Regions from separate parts of the Cohaesibacter marisflavi genome, predicted to be linked through region 1. Evidence: riboswitches for the same ligand, from Rfam matches in the RefSeq annotation. Region 1 holds a riboswitch; the other holds the start of a gene.

The links. Region 1 has a riboswitch for S-adenosylmethionine ahead of ACKPCT_RS11750 (hypothetical protein). Riboswitches for the same ligand answer to the same signal wherever they lie in the genome.
Region 2: another riboswitch for S-adenosylmethionine. It lies ahead of ACKPCT_RS14045 (O-succinylhomoserine sulfhydrylase); the one in region 1 lies ahead of ACKPCT_RS11750 (hypothetical protein).

Annotation. Positions count from the first base shown of each region.
Region 1 is NZ_OY762534.1:2,349,826-2,359,331, forward strand. Features, by position in the region: gene ACKPCT_RS11745 (ChbG/HpnK family deacetylase) at 1-241, opposite strand, end outside; SAM-I-IV-variant riboswitch at 1,187-1,298, shown strand; gene ACKPCT_RS11750 (hypothetical protein) at 1,383-1,727, shown strand; gene ACKPCT_RS11755 (glycoside hydrolase family 3 N-terminal domain-containing protein) at 1,771-2,871, opposite strand; gene hisG (ATP phosphoribosyltransferase) at 3,018-3,998, opposite strand; gene ACKPCT_RS11765 (ATP phosphoribosyltransferase regulatory subunit) at 4,011-5,159, opposite strand; gene hisS (histidine--tRNA ligase) at 5,193-6,677, opposite strand; gene ACKPCT_RS11775 (mechanosensitive ion channel family protein) at 7,029-7,853, opposite strand; gene ACKPCT_RS11780 (DNA-3-methyladenine glycosylase I) at 8,179-8,841, opposite strand; gene ACKPCT_RS11785 (protein phosphatase CheZ) at 9,255-9,506, opposite strand, start outside.
Region 2 is NZ_OY762534.1:2,857,306-2,866,811, reverse strand. Features, by position in the region: gene ACKPCT_RS14050 (acyl-CoA thioesterase) at 1-323, opposite strand, end outside; gene ACKPCT_RS14045 (O-succinylhomoserine sulfhydrylase) at 459-1,655, opposite strand; SAM riboswitch at 1,793-1,872, opposite strand; gene ACKPCT_RS14040 (hypothetical protein) at 1,958-2,629, opposite strand; gene ACKPCT_RS14035 (hypothetical protein) at 2,832-3,500, opposite strand; gene ACKPCT_RS14030 (2'-deoxycytidine 5'-triphosphate deaminase) at 3,839-4,939, shown strand; gene ACKPCT_RS14025 (IMPACT family protein) at 4,944-5,519, shown strand; gene ACKPCT_RS14020 (GNAT family N-acetyltransferase) at 5,724-6,812, shown strand; gene ACKPCT_RS14015 (glutathione S-transferase) at 6,853-7,524, opposite strand; gene ACKPCT_RS14010 (ion transporter) at 7,659-8,465, opposite strand; tRNA gene ACKPCT_RS14005 (tRNA-Gly) at 8,778-8,851, shown strand; gene ACKPCT_RS14000 (DUF2332 domain-containing protein) at 8,895-9,506, opposite strand, start outside.

The sequences.
Region 1 (9,506 bases):
CCACGATAGGGCGTTTTGGAGCGGTCTTGAGATAGGCGTGCAATCCGCTTGCACTCTTGGGCCACAGATCAGACACCGGCAAGCAGGCAATCGAACCAATCTTACCCGCCCGCACGAGCTGGATAATGGCCGCGTCTATGCCTTGAGCCAATCCGAAATCCAAAGCGCACAACAACACACATCTCCATTTAACGTTCGGCGGGCCATGCCACGCCTGAAGCGGAAAGGAGAAACGCAACACGATCTGAAACAGTCAGCAAGCTCGATTCATCCCAAATGATGCATGCGCTTTTGATAAGCCAAATGCAAGATGGCATCTGCATACACTCAAATTTACCGTGCAACTTTTAATACGCAGCCAATTCGGGATTTTGGGTTAAGAAAAGCTTACAGGTTGCAGGCACCGTGTGACTGCCCGAGTAAAGAGCAATCTTGCAATCGCGTGAAACAAGAAAGATGACATGCGTATTTTTATCTAGATTTCTAATCAAATTGAATTAGGTGCAATAGGCAGGATCAGACGAAGCAAACTTACAGATTCTTGCACATTAAAAAGCCTCTATACTTATTGAAATGACTCAAAGTCGGCTCGTAATGGACCGAATATTCGCACCGTCTCAACAGAATAATAAAGAACAACTATAAAATTACACATCCATTTTATAAATAATATTTATTTTATACAGCCATATTCAAGCCTAACCGAATAAGGAATTACACGTTTTGCGCTTTATAACCTACCTTTTTTCGACTTCTACATGCAATTTTTCGATGAGCACTATGGAAAAACCGACCAGCTAAGCGTAGTATCAAAATCAAGAAAGGCCCAAGAAAAAAGCAGCTCTCGGTGTTGGTCCCCCAACAAGACACCAGATGAGCGAAGAAAATAGTCTTTCTAAGGACGGTCCCCACAATTCACCGTCACTAGAGGTCGTCTTATGACGACCTCTTATTTCTTTTGTTTTCACAGCAATCTTACGCTGCATTCACAAAGGCAACCCTCCTTTTGATTGCATTTTTTTCAGTTGGCACTCTTGGTACATACGTTCCAAAGCGGATCATTTGTTCAATCTATGCGAGCAAATTGAACAGCTGTCCAAGCTCGACTCTCCCGCTATGCGCAGCATTCAGAGCTGCAATAATCCACAACAGGCTTGATTCCGTCTCAAAGTTGCTCTAATTATGCGGCCATCATCACGAGAAGGGCTGACGCCCTCGCCAACCTGCCGACCGCGGCAAGGTGGCACCTGTACGGGGATGTGGCGGCATCTTTGCAAACCGCGAAGATGGGCGCAACTAAGCGGAGTTCCCTTACCTGTTGTCGTCAGTCTTCCAAACCCGTGCATGGGCGTTGTCCATGGGCATGTTAGGAAGGAAACACAATGTTTGAAGCAATCGATCAAAGCTACGATTTTCCTGTCAACCACGCCTCCAATCTATCCAAGGAAGCTGACAGCCAAACAGGAAATCCAACGACAAAAGCAGCCAGCGCCGAAACCATCGCGGTTCTGAAGGCCGGTTTTCGCGCCCGCATCATGTCGTTCCGCGAAGCCTATGATCTGGGTGCACGCAGCGGGCTTTCCCTTTCCAGCCTGAAGAACCGCACTGAACAGTGCGCTCATCTCATTTCAGCCGGTCTGGGCTATGCCGTGGATGAAACCGTGTTTGCCACGCTCGTCTATCATTATCCCGAGCTGGCGCAGGGTTATTACCGCGCCCATCGCTAAAAAGCGACCATAGCGAAGCCCGTAGCGTCTCTCATAAGGCTCATCAAGCCGAACGCGAGCGACGCAATCGGGCCGCGCTATCCAATATCTGCTTCTCGCTGATCTGCCCCTGTCGCACCGCGTCGCGTATCCAACCGACGGCTTCGGCGGGCAGATTGGCATCAGGCTTGAGGCTGTTGGACAGCAAAAGAATGTCATAGCCAGCCTGAGCGGCCCGAATGGCCGCTTCGCGGGTGGATGCCACCTTGCGCACGGCGCCCATGTTGAGATCATCGGTCATGATCAGGCCATTAAAGCCCATGCGTCGCCGCAGGGCATCGCGCACAAGGGTCTTGGAAAAGGTTGTCAATTCGCCGTTGCTATCCTTCCCCACTCGCACATAGAGATGACCGGACATGATGCAGTCGGCCAGTCCCATACGGACCAGTTCGGCAAAGGGCGTCAATTCCTCTGGCTGCCACGTATCGCGGATATCGACAAAGCCGTTGTGGCTATCGGCCTTGGACAGCCCGTGTCCGGGGAAATGCTTGAGCGCCGTGGTGATGCCGTAGCGGCGGTGCGCCTTCACGAAAGCCCCCGCATAGCGGATCACCGTGGCAGCATCCTTGCCATAGGCGCGTTTGTTGCGGCCAATCACCGGATTATAAGCGCGATGCAGGTCTGCCACTGGGCCCAGATTGAAGGTGAAACCCGCCTCCGACAATTCTCTTGCCGCCACGGCGTAAATCTTTTCCGCGCCACCGGGATTGGTGCTTTTGGCGATGCTGAGCGCGGAGGCAATGCGGGTGAAGCCCTGTCGCTCCTTGAGACGCTGCACCGTACCACCTTCATGATCGATGGCGATATGCGTGGCACCAGCATCATGAAACAGTTTGTTGAGCCCCAGCACATCCTTGCGCGTGCCGACATTGGTGGAAAGATAGACAACAGAGGCCGCCCTGCCCTTGGCAATTTGGCTGGCGATGGTGCGGGCAAAATTGCCTCCAGCGCTCTTGCCTGAAAAGCCAACCATGATGAGACTTCCGATCGCCCGATCCAACTCGGCGGCGTTGACCACATTGGCGCGCACAAGCGCCGGAGCGGCAAGCCCGGCGGCCACCAGTTTGATCGCCATACGGCGGGATATATCTCGGTTCATGGTCATGTGATGCTCATGTGCTGAGGCGCCAATCAAGAGCCTGCTTGCTCAGGATGAATGATTGCGCCGGTTGCCGCTGTCTTTGTGAGGAAGTGGCCCCAGCAATGAGTCCAAATCAAGGCCAGCGCCGGTTTTGGCGCTGGCAATGCCGTTTATTGCCCAAGGCGCTCCACCATATGATCAAAGAGCGGATTGGATGCCTCGAACACATAGTCCAGACGCCCCACAGATACGGATACCGAGCCCAGCTCGCGCAGGCGACGAGCAATGGCATAGACGCTCTTTTGCGGGGCATGCAGGCGCAAGATATGGTCGTTATGGCCATAGGGCGCAGTCACGCCAGCGGCTTCGAACTCGTCACAGATCTGCTGGCTGATTGCAGCGGCGTCATGGTGGGCAGCTGTGATCTCGCGCACGGAGCGGGCGGCTTCTTCGGCCTGTATGCGATCAAGAATTTCGCCCAGCGCCGATTTGGCTTCCTCAGACCAGTCCGCCGTCAGCGAAGCCACCAGATTGGCCTCCGAACGCAGCATGACCCCATCGTCCAGAATCTTGAGATTGTTGGCCTCAAGGGTCGAACCGGTGGAGGTGATATCGACGATGATATCAGCCGACCCCGCAGCAGGCGCCCCTTCGGTCGCCCCAAGGCTCTCGACAATCTTGTAGTCAATGATGCCGTGGCTGGCGAAGAAGGCCCGCGTCAGGTTGATATATTTGGTCGCGACACGCAGGCGATGGCCATAACGAGCTGGCATGTCCATAGCCACGTCGCCGAGATCTTCCATGTTGCGCACGTCGATCCATGCCTTGGGCACGGCGATGACAACATTGGCATGACCAAAACCGAGTTTGATCAGCAGATCGACATAGCTCTCCGGCGTTGCGAGATGTTCGCGGATCAGATCCTCACCCGTCACCCCAAGATGCACGGAACCAGCTTTCAGCTCCTTGGCGATTTCAGAGGCGGAAAGAAAGGCGATTTCGACATTGTCGGTGCCCTTGAGATGACCGCGATAATTGCGTGCGCCACCCGGACGGGCGACATCAAGACCGGCACGGGCGAAAAAGGCGTTGGTGTTTTCCTGCAGGCGGCCTTTGGAGGGGATCGCGATGATCAAAGGTGTCTTGCTCATGGTGCTCTCTCCTTAGCTCTCTTTGCCCGCTTGCGTCAGACGATCCAGCCAGACCACAAAACCGATGGCCGGAACCGCGTCCACCGCGTTGCCCTGTTTGGCGCGGGAGGCCAGAATGCCCAGCAGGCGATCATAGCGACCGCCACCGGCAACCGGCTTGTCTTCGCCTTCGAAATGCAACTCGTAATTAAAGCCCGAATAATAATCGAGGCGGCGCCCGAAATCGGCTTTGAACACCAGCTTCGTGCCTTGCGGCACAGCGGCTCGAATGGCAGCGATGCGATCGGCAAGAGCCGCAAGGGCATCGCCCAGCAGCCCGCCTTCTTTGGCATCGAAGGCACGGAGCTGATCAAGGCTATCATCGAGCGATCCGGCAATGGACAGATAGCGCACGATGATTGCCAGCTTGTCGGCATCCCAGCCCGCCATTGCGGCGAGCTCGGCCTTTTCCATGTAGCGCTCGGCAATGTCGCCCACAGAGCGACCGCCCACGGCAGCAAGGCCTGCGATATCGAGCATTTCCTCAACCGCCTCGCGCACATCTTCCGGCGCCTTGCCTTCGAGAATACGAGCCAGACCGGCAGACGCCCCATGGCTTTCCGAGCCGCCCTGTTCCAGACGTCTCAGCATGCGGTCCAGCACGGCACGATCACCAAACGCACCTTCCAGACGCCGCTGCCATACAGCGGGCGTGCCCAAAGCATTGAGCAAGGCAGAAAAAAGCCCCAGATCACCGATGGTCACGACCGGGCGCTTACCCGAGAGGCTTTCCACCATGGAAACGGCGCTGGCGACGTTGGCCGCATCAAAGTCAAAGCCGCCTTCGGGGTCGATCTGTTCGATACCTGCCTGATGGAACTCGCCGGGTTCATCATCGGCGCGCTGGCGGAACACCGGACCAAGGCAGGCATAGGTCGCCTTGCGGGTTGCCTCTCCATGGCGCAGATGATGCAGACAAACGGGAATGGTGAATTCAGGCCGGAGCGCCATCGCCTCGCCATTGGCGCCAGGGGCGACATAGAGGCGGCGGCGAATGTCTTCACCAATGAGATCAACAAACAGGTCCGCAGAATAGAGGATCGGCAGATTGATCACTCTGGCACCTGCCGCGTCGAACTGTTGAGCCAGCTCGGCGCGCATTGTTTCGGTCAGATGAGTCATGGATATCTCCTCTCGCCTTTTCCGGCTGAGCGGTTATTTCGTCTCGGCAGCACGGGCGGCGTCCCGATCGGCGGCCTGATCTGCGAGCATCTTCTTGACGGTTTCGACCATCTCGGCGAGCGGCACCTCGACCTGAGCGGGACGGCTTTCACGCCAAGTGGCGTTGTCCTCAATCTCGGCAGAGAGGCGTTTGCCTTCTTCCAGATCCTTGATCTGGACAATGCCCTTTTCCTTCTCGTCAGAGCCCTGAATGATGGCCAGCGGACAGCCGCGCTTGTCGGCATATTTGAGCTGGTTGCCAAACTTCTTCCAGTTGCCCTGATAAAGCTCGGCCCGCACGCCTGCGGCGCGCAGCTCCTGCACCATCTTCATATAATGGCCAAGACTCTCGACATCCCCGTCCATAACGGTAACCAGCACAGGTTCGACGACCATATCCGTGCCCAGCTTGCCGAGATTCTTAAGAGCCGTCATCAGGCGGGAGACACCGATGGAGAAGCCCGTGGCAGGCACGTCACGCCCGACGAACCGTTTGACCAGACCATCATAGCGCCCGCCGCCGCCGACAGAGCCGAACTGGACAACTTCGCCCTTCTCGTTGGTCACATCAAACAGCAGCTCGGCCTCATAGACCGGGCCGGTGTAATATTCGAGGCCACGCACGACGGATGGGTCGATCTTGATGCGATCTTCCCCGTAGCCACAGGCATCAAAGATGGCCTGCATGGTGTCCAGCTCGCGGGTGCCGTCATTTTCCATGTCGAGAGTACCTTGGGTAAAGGCAATCACCTTCTCGACATTTTCAGGGCTAAGACCGGCGCCCTTGGTGAAGTCGCCGCTCTCATCCTTGCGGCCTTCGCCCAGCAACAGGCGCACGCCGTCGGTGCCAAACTTGTCCAGTTTATCAACGGCGCGCAAAACCGTGAGGCGGGATTCGGCATGCTCATCGCCACCAAAGCCGATTTCTTCCATCACCCCATCAAGCACTTTGCGGTTGTTGACGCGAATAACATAGTTGCCGCGCTCGATGCCGAGGGCTTCCATGGTGTCTGCCATCATCATGCAGGCTTCAGCGTCGGTCTGCACACCCGGCGCGCCAACGGTGTCGGCGTCAAACTGCATGAACTGACGGAAACGGCCAGGACCGGGCTTTTCGTTGCGATAGACATAGCCAACGCGATAGGTGCGGAAAGGCAGCTGGATCTCGTTGATATTCTCGGCCACGTGACGGGCCATCGGCGCGGTCAGATCATAGCGCAGGCTCATCCATTGCTCGTCATCATCCTGTACGGAAAAGACACCCGCGTTGGGGCGATCCGTATCAGGCAGGAATTTGCCCAGACAATCGGTATATTCAAAGGTCGGCGTCTCAATCGGATCAAAGCCATGATGCTCATAGACGGCCTTGATTTTTGCGAGCATGTCATCGGATGCGCGAATATCGTCAGCAGTCCGGTCCACAAAACCGCGCGGCAGGCGGGCCTTGAGCTTGTTGGGCTTTTTGTTCTTTGCCATGATTGGACGTCACTTTTGAATTAGAATTGAAGTTAGAGAGGCGCGCACCGGAAATAGGACACGCCTTGCGGGCTTTTCCTAGCCCATCCAAGGGAAAGCGGCAAGAGAAGAGCTGAGCTTTGGCCTCAGTTGAGCAGGAAACTTCACGTAAATGACATCAAAAATGGCATGCAAGGGTCAGCTTCGGGCAAATTGGGCAAAAGTCGCCCATTAAGAACAGACATAAAGCCAATAACGCGGACAAAATCGCACTGGATTCCCCCTGCTTTGCCACCTCCATTCAAAGCCACCTTCGTTCAAAGAAAAAGGGCAGCCCATGCCGCCCTTTGTTTTTCCTTGCCTCAAAAGCCAAAATCAGGCTTCGTCTTTCTCGTTCCTGTTGACGGAAATGATCTGAGTATGCGGATACGGAATGTCGATGCCCTGCTCATCGAAGGCTTCCTTGACGGCCTTCAGCATATCGAATTTGAGCGCCCAATAGTCCGCAGCATCACACCACAGACGTGTGGTGATATCGACCGAAGAATCGCCCAGATTGGTCACGGCCACCCATGGTTCCGGCACCTTCTGAACGCGCATGTCTGCATTGGCCAGATCCAGAATAATCTGCATCGCCTTGTCTGCGCTGTTGGAATAATCGATGCCGAAGGTCAGATCGACGCGGCGTGTGGTTTGCGCCGAGTAGTTGGTAATGATAGAGCCCCATGCCTTAGAGTTGGGCATGATGATCTGCACATTGTCCGGCGTCACCATATAGGTCACGAACAGATCTACGGACTGGACGGTGCCGGAGGTGCCACCAACATTGACATAATCCCCCAGTTTATAGGGACGGAAAATGATCAGCATGACGCCGGAAGCCACGTCACTGAGGGTGCCTTGCAAGGCCAGACCAATGGCCAGAGACGCAGCACCGAGCACCGCGACAAGGCTGGTCGCCTGAAAGCCGAATAGCTGCAACACCGCAATAACAACAATCGTCAGAATGGCCCAACGCGCCATGGAGGCGGCAAAATTGCCCAGCGTATCGTCGACCTTCTCAAGCGGTGTTATACGATTGCGAATGAAGCGTGCAACCATTCCAGCGACAATATAGCCGACAACAAGAAACAGAATGGCCTTGGAAACATTGATAATGAGCGGCGTATAGGCCCCTAATTGTTCTGAAATTGCGTTCATTTTATCCTCTCGGGAATGAATTAAACTCTTGTCTTTGCGCGAAAGGCCATGGTCCCATGCTCTTCGCCCGAGCAACCGTGACCGCTTCCAGCTCACTGATACGACAAACAATCAAAAAAAGCCGATGCGATACTTTAGCACGGAAAGAATATCTATTGGCAACCGATTTGGACGCAGCAATACGCAAAAGATCTGGTCACGGAAGCAAGTAGACCTATGTCATTTTGCTCGCACCCTCAACAATCAAGACTTCAGAACGAGAATGGTTCCAAACTATTTGCACATATTTGTGGCTGGCAACCGTCCGCCGGCCTTTTGGCGTGGATCACTTCGCCTGAGGGCGCTCAAATGCATCACGCAGAGCCTCCACCTCATCGCGACAACAGCAGCCCTCAAGATGATCGTTGACCAGCCCCATGGCCTGCATGAAAGCATAAACGGTGGTCGGACCAACAAAGGACCAGCCGCGCTTTTTGAGATCCTTGGAAATGCGCGTTGACACATCCGTCTTGCCCAAGGGGCCCAAGCTTGCAAAATCGCACCGCTCGGGACGATCTTCCGTCCCCGGCTCATGGGCCCAGAAATAGGCTGCCAGAGACCCGAACTCGGACTGCAAGTCTCGCGCCCTTCTGGCGTTGTTGATGGTGCTCTCGATCTTCTTGCGATGACGTACGATGCCTGCATCGGCCAGACAGCGTTCAATGTCCGTTTCGGTAAAGGCAGCCACCTTGTCTATCTCGAAATTGGCGAAGGCGGCGCGAAAATTCTCGCGCTTTCTCAGGATCGTGTACCAGCTGAGGCCAGACTGGAAGCCTTCAAGGCAGATCTTCTCAAACAGGGTTCTATCGTCTTTGACCGGTCGTCCCCATTCCGTGTCGTGATAGGCCAAATAATCAGGCTTGCCCCCATGCCACCAGCAGCGGGCCTTGCCATCCTCTCCGACCAATAGGCCTTCCACTGGCTCGAAATCGGGCTTGTCGTCAGTCATCGGTCTGCCTCCACGCAAAACGTTCTGTATTTGTTCCATACACAACCAACAACGACAAGTCAAAAGAAAAGCCCACCACGTGAGCTTCGCAGGCAGGCTTTGGAATTTTCAGGCTATCGGTGCCTCGATGAGGCACCTGTCGCTGTGAGACCAGTCTATGCCGGAACACTGTACGCTTTTTGCTTACGCAAAATTCGGGGCAAAGAGGCTCTCGTCTTCAGGCTATCGGTGCCTCGGCGAGGCACCTGTCGCTGTGAGACCAGTCTATGCCGGAACACTGTACGCTTTTTGATTGCGCAAAAATCGGGGTAAAGATGCCCGTGTCTTCAGGCTATCGGTGCCTCGGTGAGGCACCTGTCGCTGTGAGACCAGTCTATGCCGGAACACTGTACGCTTTTTGCTTGCGCAAAAAGCTAGTCGAACAAGGCGTCGATGTCGTCCTGGCTGGCAACGCCATCTTCGTTGGCCAGAGCCGGACCGTTGAGCAGAGCCGCATCGCCGGTCTTTTCCAGTGGATTGTCCACCTCGATTTCCTGAAATTGCTCGATGCCGCCCCAGATATCCATCATGGACACGATGCGTTCCTCGATGAAACGCAACACATTGACCACTTTGGTGATGCGCTGGCCGGTCAAATCCTGGAAGTTACAGGCTTCGAAAACAGC
Region 2 (9,506 bases), 510 kb from region 1:
TTGTCGCTCAAGCGGATAATCTCGGTGAAGCGTTCGCATTTATGGTGCTCATAATAGCCAACCCATGTGCGGGCAACCAGCTTGTCACCTTCAAAAGCGGGGCGCTTGTAGTCTATTTCATGGCGGGTGATGAGCCAGACCATCGCAGTGTGATCATCTTCATGGGCAACAGCATCCCAATGCTCGGTCGCCGCTTCCTGAACCCAGCGCAAATAGATGGTGTTGTTGACATGTCCCATCATGTCGATATCGGAAGGCAGAACCTCGATCGGCATGTCATAGGGAATGGTCGGGTCTTTTTCAGAGCAAGAATTCTGGGACATCTATCTTTGCCTTTTGGACGTGATGCGGCCAGTCTATTCGAGGAAAGGGGGCAGCTTCAAGGCAATCGGCAAAGCAATAGGGGCGCTTCTGGAAAAGCGCCCCTGAAACTGGTGAATAGCTCTGTCGGGTGACGATCAGAGGCTGGCAAGTGCCTGCTCGAAATCTTCCCAAAGGTCTTCTACATCTTCAAGACCAACCGAGAAACGCAATGTGCCCTGACCGATACCGGCTGCAGCCAGCTGATCATCGGTGAGACGCTGATGTGTGGTGGTGGCCGGATGGGTGATCAGGCTCTTGGCGTCGCCCAGATTGTTGGAAATCTTGATGACCTTAAGGGCATTTTCCAGCTGGAAGGCCTTTTCCTTGCCGCCAGCCACGTTGAGCGCAACCATGGTAGAGCCGCCGCGCATCTGTTTCTTGCAGACGTCAGCCTGCGGATGATCCTCGCGACCGGGATAGAAAATGCGCTCTATGGCTTTGTGCTCTGCCAGACGGTCGGCAAGGATGCCCGCGCTCAGGGTCTGTTCCTTCACGCGCAGAGGGAAGGTTTCCAGTCCCTTGAGCATGATCCATGCATTGAACGGAGAAAGCGACGGGCCGGTATGGCGATGGATATCCTTGAATTCTTCTTCCAGAAACTGTTCGGTCGACAACACGACACCGCCCAGACATCGACCCTGACCATCAATATGCTTGGTAGCAGAATAGATGACCACATCGGCCCCCAGCGCCAGCGGGCTTTGCCACATGGCCGTTGCAAACACGTTATCGACAACCAGCTTTGCACCAGCCTCATGAGCAATCTCGGCGACGCCAGCAATATCGATGACGGAGAGAACCGGGTTGGTCGGGCTTTCAAGGAAGCAGGCACGGGTGTTTGGCCGCATCGCCGCTTTCCATTCTTCCAGATTGGTGCCGTCGACCAAGGTGCATTCAACGCCGAAGCGGGGCAGCAACTCCGAAACGATATAAAGACAGGAGCCGAATAGGGCGCTGGCAGCCACCACATGATCTCCGGCCTTCACGCAAGAAAGCATGGCTGATGAAACTGCCGCCATGCCGGAGGCCGTACCGCGCGCGCCTTCAGCGCCTTCGAGCAGCGCCATACGGCTTTCGAACATCGAGACAGTCGGGTTGGCATAACGCGAATAGACATAGCCCGGTTCCTCGCCATTGAAGCGGGCCTCCTGAGCTTCTGCACTGTCATAGACGTAACCCTGCGTCATGAAAAGCGCTTCGGATGTTTCCCCCCACTGCGAACGCATAGCGCCTCCATGGACCATTTCGGTCGCTGGGCGATAACCGGTTTCGGGCTTTTTGGTCTCAGACATGGCTCAATCCTGTTCTTGTTTTTCCCACACGCCGTCCGGAGCAGAACACCGCGAGACGTCGGGCTCATTCTTCGTGGGTGGCCGGATTTTGGGCAAAATAAAACCCGGCGACATAGGTTAGTATGGCCGGGATAGACTGTTTTTCATCCCCGACCTTTTAGCAACATTCTTTTACGTGGCGGCAAGCCGGTCGGCTCAAATGACCACAAGTGCGACATTCTGTACGCTCAAAGACCTCACCTGTCAATGGCACGGCTCCGGGCACCAGTGTCCCGCCTAAGGCATGCCGCTGGCAGGCCCGCTTATGAATCCGAGGAAACACAATATTGGTGATAGGATTTGATGACCCGTCCCAACTCTCTGGAATCACCACTCAGAATATAGGTTCCGAGCTTCTCGGGTAGATGGCGCATCTTCTTGCTGGAGCCGCAGGTCTGGGTGACATCATAGCTGCCCAGTTGGTCGAAGCCATATTGTTTGACAAGGCGTTGTTCTGCGGATTCCGCAAACTCGCCCCAGACAGCTCCGCGCAACCCGTGTTTGTCGCTCACATACTCCCAGATCTGCTGCTTGGCGCTCTGCACCTTCTGCTCGATCTCAGGGGTGAAGTGAAACTTCAGGAGGCTCTGACGCCCCGGTTTGCTGGAAACCAGACTGGACTGGGTGACAGATGCTGTTTCCCTGATGTCGAGCCGAAATTCCTGCAGGCGAAGGGAATAGGGATCTGCGCAATTGCGTGCTGTTTCAACCCGATTGATGATCTCGCAATCCTTCACCACCAGATCACTGCCATAGGCGACATTGGATGTCTCTGAAAGCGCCTTTTGAATGATGCTTTCCATTCGCGCCACTTCTCTCTTGCTGAAAAGCGGTTTGATTTTGGCAAAGCTCTTTCCTTCGAAAAGGGCCAGAAAGCAGATGGCAACAATGATCACCGAGAATAGGGAAGTTAAGACGATAATATTCTTTTTCATTTTTTCGCAAAATGTCTGTGTCTGGTGGAACTAGTCAATGAGGGAATTTTGGTCGAAACTGTTTTAAACGCGCATAGCAGAAAGATTAAAATTGAATCTATTTCACGATTAATGTGGAAAATTTCAATCTAAAGTTTAGGTATTTTTGACAAGGGATTAGGTGTCGTTCGATTGCCGATGTGCTCAATCGCAAGCACAAGACTTAGCTGTTGATGCAGCTGGCGTGGTAATTTTTCAAACTGTAGGCGGCACCGCGATCCACCGTTGAGAGGCTGATGGTACCAAGCGTCTTGGGCAGGTGGAACTGCTGGATGCTGCGTGAGCAATTCTGCGTTTTGGCATAACTGCGCATGCTGGGCAGCCCTGCACCCTTCACGGCATTCTGTTCTGCCGAATAGGCTTCTTGTGCCCACATGGAACCAGTATAGCCATTGTTATGCTGATTATAGCGCTTGAACAGCTGCTTGGCGCGATCGAACCGCTTTTGCACGTCTTCGGCGAATTCGAAGCGGATGGACCCGGCAGCACCGGTGCCGCGACGCGAATTTTCAAAAATTCGCACCTTGCGAACATCCTTGAGATCAATCTGGAACTCGTTGAAGCGCGCCGTCGGAGAGCCTGCGCAATCGCCCGTGCTGTTCAGCCGGTAGGTGATCTTGCAATTGTTCACCTGCACCTGATCGCTGAAGGGATTGAAATAGGCCATATTCGATTCAAGGAAGGATTCAATCTTGCTTTCCGCTTCCTGCTTCCCGGCAGAAGTCAAACGTGTACCATTGAGCTGATTGGAGTTTGCCGGAGTCTCGTATGTGAGAATGATGCCTGTGATAAAGCAGGCCGTTAAAATGCAAACCGCGAGGAGCTTTTTCATCTAAGACACTATTGTTCCTGGTTGGCCATATAGCAATGGCGCCTGCTGTCGTCAGACGCCTTCTGTCAAGGTGTGTCCAATATTAGTAGACTTCCCTATTTCTGCGGTAAAAATAAAAGCTAAAATTTGAACCAACTGCCCATTTGTGCACAACTACAAATGTGTCTATGCATTTCTGGACTATCTGCTCACGCAATGAAGGCATGACGCTGCCGCTATGCGAGCATAGCGCAGGAGGTTCGCCCCTTCATGGGCCGGTTCTGGCCCGCTTTCTGGCTGGTTGCCCAAGGGCACTATCCCTGTTAAACAACATGAAAACGCAATGAACGGGCCTATGCATGACTGATTTCTCCTTTACCGGAAGCGGTATTCTCAATGACGCCGATATTACCCAACTGGTCGAAGGCGAGGGGATCCGGTTTGCCTGTCATCCCGATGCCGATCAGATCCAGCCCGCCAGTCTGGATTTGCGCCTTGGAGCCACCGCCTATCGTGTGCGCGCCTCCTTCCTGCCCGGTCCCAACGAGACCGTTGAAGAGAAACTGGAGCGGTTGCAGCTCCACCAGATTGACCTGACAGAAGGGGCTGTGCTGGAAACCGGCTGTGTTTACATTGTGCCGTTGATGGAAAGTCTGGCCCTGCCAGATTTCATCGAGGCGGCCGCCAATCCCAAAAGCTCCACCGGACGACTAGACATTTTTACCCGTGTCATTGCAGACAGGTCCCGCCAATTCGATACCATCCCAACCGGTTATCGCGGCCAGCTCTTTCTGGAAGTCAGCCCGCGCACATTTCCCATTGTGGTCCGTGCCGGTAGCCGCTTGACACAGATCCGCTTCCGGCAGGGGCGTTCGCGCCTCAGTGATGCCGAACATCTGGCGCTCCATAACAGCGAAAGTCTTGTCATTGCCTCCGATGATCCCTTTATCGACAACGGCATTGCAGTGTCGATCGATCTGGAAGGAGAAGGCATCATCGGCTATCGCGCCAAGCGCCATAGTGCTGTTATTGATGTCGACAAGCGCGATGCACTCGATATGCTCGATTTCTGGGAACCTATAGCGGGGCGTGGCAAGAATGCGCTTATTCTGGACCCGGACCAGTTCTATATTCTGGTCTCGCGCGAAGCGGTGCATGTTCCCCCCTGTTATGCCGCCGAGATGGTACCGTTCGACCCGCTTATGGGCGAATTCCGGGTGCATTATGCTGGCTTCTTCGACCCCGGCTTCGGCGCCTCGGAAGCTGGAGGCAAGGGGAGCCGTGCCGTGCTGGAAGTGCGCAGCCATGAAGTGCCCTTCATTGTGGAGCATGGCCAGTTGATCGGACGTCTCGCCTATGAACGCATGCGGGCACGTCCGACCCGCCTCTATGGCACGGGCATCGGGTCCAACTATCAGGCGCAGGGGTTGAAACTGTCCAAGCATTTCCGGATGGCATGATGCCATGCTGCAAACAATCGAAACCGAATTCTATGCCGAGCTTGAGGAGAAAAAGTCCAAATTTCTGGCTTTCCTCGTGCCTATCGAGCAGTTCGAGGCCCGTCTCGAAGACTTGCGCATAGAGCATCGCAAGGCCAACCATCATGTAACCGCTTTCCGCCTCATTCATGAGGATGATCATATCGAGGAAGGTGCCAAGGATGACGGGGAACCGGCGGGTACCTCTGGCATGCCGATGCTCAAGGTGTTGATCGGGCGAGAAATCATCAATTGTGGCGTGATCGTTGTGCGCTATTTCGGTGGCACCAAGCTGGGGGCAGGGGGATTGGCGCGTGCCTATTCCGGTGTTGCCTCCATGGCACTGGACGCGGCCACGTTGGTGCCCTGGCAACGCATCGTTCAAAAGACCTTTACGGGCCGGTTCGACCAGACCAGCGAAATAGAGCGCCAGATCGCCTTGTTGCAGCTGAGCGTGCTTGATCGCAGCTATCATGAAGCCGGTGTCGATATCTTGTTAGAAGGGCCCAAATCAACTATTGAGAGCATGGCTGCTTTCATGCATGAGCTTAATCTCTACTGACACTCTTGAACTTCTCCTCAAACTCCCTCGAATTTTCGTCGCAGTTACCGCGCGTATCTCAAAACGTGTATAAACAAGTAAATTAAATACCTATTATGCAACTTTCTGGTGTTTTTGCCTGAACGATTCACGATTGCTTATCTTCTCTATGAAATGGTTAGGCCGTAACACTTCTCATTGACCAAAAAGTTGCAGGCAATTGTTATGCTTGAGTTGAGCGTATGTTCAAGTTTTGATTTTCTTTCCGAGGAATATAAGGCCCTGTTTGATCAGGCCGATGTCACAGCTTTTCAGCATCCGCTTTGGCATCATGCTATGCAGCAGTATTTGAAGAATTTTCCGGACATTGAGGAGCGCACATTGCAAATGCGCTGCAAGAAATCCGGCTGTCTTGTTGGGCTCGTCCCTCTGATCGCTCGCAAAAAGCTCGGGGCGACCATCCTCGAATATGCCAATATGTGTCTGGTCGACTATGCTTTGCCGACGATGCACAAAGATATCGGAAACTGGATCCCTGACCCGGACTATCTGAGCAAACGACTCCTTGAAACGTTGGGTGCCTACGACGTGCTACGTGTCAAGCACATGCCTGTCAACGATCCTGCCGTGTTGCGACTGTTCCCTTCGGGGCATTTCCAGCGCGCGGAATTTTCCGCCTATATCACGCAACTCGGTCCGGACTATCAGGAATGGCGCCTTGCCAATATTTCCAAAAGCGAGCGCAAACATCGCGACAAGAAAAGGCGCGCGATGATGCGAGAGGGCAACTGGCAAATGCATCGCCTTGTCGATGAAGAGCCCATCCGGGTGGCCATGGATCATCTGAGAGAGTTCCATAAGGAGCGCTACAAGGATCGCCCCGGTGAGGACCTCATTCAGACACGGCACACCTTCGATTTTTATGTCAATCTGGCAATCGAGAATGCCGCAAGCGGCTATGTGCGCCTGTACCAGTTCACCTACGACGATCAGATCGTCGCCGTTCAATATGCCATTGAGCATAATGGTCGCTATCTGATGCTGATGATGGGACTCGATTTCGAGCGGGTGGGGCGCTATTCCCCCGGTCTGCTCATGACGGAAGACCTGATTGAGGAATGCGTCAAGGAAGGTATGAAGGTCTTTGACTTCACCGTTGGAGATGAGCCCTACAAGCTCAAGTTCGGCACGCGTAAAGTGCCCATCTTCACGCTTTGGCATACCCATTCCATGCTTGGCAATGTTGGCCTAACGGTTGCCGAAGCGGTGAACAGGACCGCCATGTCCGAGCGTCTACGTCGCTGGGTATCCTGATAGGGAAGGCAAGCGTCCTGCCCGCCTTTCGTCTTCATTGTCAAAGGTGCCTGGGGGCGGGAAACAGCGTAACGGGATCGCCTTCCTGCCACACAGGCCACTTGCAGAAAATACTCATGAACAATTCCGAGGTTTCGTGCCCGACGAGCCATTTGCGCAGGGCTATAGGTGCATTGGTGTCGAACCAGTCCCTATCGGTATTGGCAAATTGCCGCACAAACGGAAAAAGCGCGATATCGGCAAGGCTCGGGCGCGAGCCGAACAAATGAGGCGAAAGCTCAAGGCGCGCCTGCAGCGAGGCCAGAGCCACCATGGCCATGGACCGATGCACCACCTCATCGGCATTCTCATATCGACTTGAATATTTGTAGCGGTCCAGATGATGCTTGAAGGAGCCATCTAGCTCCCCAATCAGGGCCAGCATGTCATCCAACGTCTCTTCTTCTGGTGAGAGCCAGTCCTGCGGGTCATTCTGCTTGAGGGCCCAGAGCATGATATCAAGGCTCTCTTCGATCACCGTCCCGTCGGGCAAAAGCAGCACCGGTACCGTGCCCTTGGGGGAGATTTCCAGCATATGAGCCGGCTTGTCCCTTAGAACGATCTCTCTGAGTTCGACCGGAATGCCAGACGCAAACAGCCCCATTCGTCCGCGCATGGCATAGGGGCAGCGGCGAAAGGAATAGAGAATGGGAAGGGTATTGGAGCTAGGCATTCTGGTTGTAAATCCCGTCTTGTGGATGGTCCACTGACCAAAGCCCCCAATCAAGGCAGCAAAATGACTGCGCAAGGCAGGGTGTGAAAAGCCTGTTGCTTGCATTCTGCCTTTCGACCCCATTCTAGAAGCTGTTACTTGCCGCTGCCTTGCGCCTTGATCAGGGTACGCAGCTCGGAAATCTCGGTGCGTAGGGCCTTGACCTCGGCCATCACGCCTTCGGTTTCCGAATGCAGCGCCGCACGGTCGGCTTCTGCCGTGGCTTCATGTTCGGACTGCATCGCCGAAACGATGATACCGATAAAGAGGTTCAACACCGTAAAGGAGGTCGCAAGAATGAAGGGCACAAAGAAGAGCCAGGCATAGGGGTGGGCTTCCATAACCGGTCGCACGATGCCCATGGACCAGCTTTCCAGTGTCATCACCTGAAACAGCGTATAGGCCGACTCGCCAAGACTGCCGAACCAGTCGGGGAACTCTGCGCCATAAAGCTTGGTCGCCATCACGGCAAACACGAAATAGAGCAAACCCAGAAGCAAGGTGATCGACCCCAGTCCGGGCAATGCTTCCAACAATGCACCCACCACGCGCCGTAAGGATGGCACAAAACTGATGAGCCGCAGAACACGCAGCACTCTGAAGGCACGCAACACTGAAAGAGCGCCGGTCGTCGGCATAAGGGAAACGGCAACCACCGAGAAATCAAACAGGGACCATGGATCGGTGAAAAAGCGCTGCCGGTGAACCAGCAACCGCATGGCTATTTCCACCACAAAGACCACGAGAATGGTCCGGTCAACAATATGGAACAGGCCACCAAAACGGGCTTCCGCCGCAGGCCATGTTTCCAGTGCCAGAGTGATCGCATTCAGAACGATAAGCCCGGTAATGCCGAGTTCGAAGGGCCGGGAGCCGAGAATTGTTTTGATGCGGTCCAACATACGAATGAAATCCTGTCGCAAAGCCATTTAGGTTTGAAGAAACAAAAGCGTTAACTGGCAGAAATTGGGTACTTGAAAAGAGAATTCAAGATGGAAATAGGTAGTTTCATGCATAAGGCGCTGCGGTTTGTCAAATGACGTGCGCAAAGCCCGTTCTCTCCTTCGAGCGTTAAGCGAATGGGAGGCAGAAAAGAAAACTGTTCGCACCGTCAAAAAACTGACAAAAAAGCAGCTCTGCCATCTTGAGCAAATGGCTCAGTGTGATAGATACACTCTATCCTGATGCGATGCCCGATTGGGCGTTGCCAGAAGGCGGGTGTAGCTCAATGGTAGAGCAGGAGCTTCCCAAGCTTAAGACGAGGGTTCGATTCCCTTCACCCGCTCCAACAGGCTCTTCCCAAACAAGCAAATTCGGCTCGGTCATCCAGATCACAGCCACTCGATAAACTGGCCATGCGGACCGGTGCGGGCAATTGCATGTCCATTGCGGGACAAGACGAAGGCGCCGGGATTAGCCTCGAGTATTGCGGAGGGCGCCACATCAGGAAGCGTACGCACGCTTTCATTGGCCAGCCACTCTGCTCCCAAATCCTTCACCAGTACAGCAAATTCCTTTCGCGCCTCCGGTGAGACATAGGTCAGCACGGCCGTGTGAAAGATAACGAGACGCGTTCCCGACGGGGCCTCGGAGGCTAGAGCTTCAGTCTGCGCAATAAGATCTCCGGCGATGACGCGGGGCGGCTGGCTTTTCGCCATCTCAATCGCTGCTTCCAGTCTGGTGCGCCGTGTTTTCTGTTCTGGCCAGACAAGTGTCTTTAGCCAATCCATGTCTTCATCCTTGCCAACATCCAGTGGATTGAGATCCAGACCCGCTCGCCATGCGATTTGTGGATGGGCGTGCGGGAGTGGCGTTTGTGCCGAGGCTTGGCAAGGGAAGACAGGACCACCCTGTCTAGCCGGGGCCAGAACCGAGCGTCCATAGTCATAGCCATAGAGGTCGGGCAACAGGCAGAGGCCAGCGGATGCTCCAACCTCAAGAAT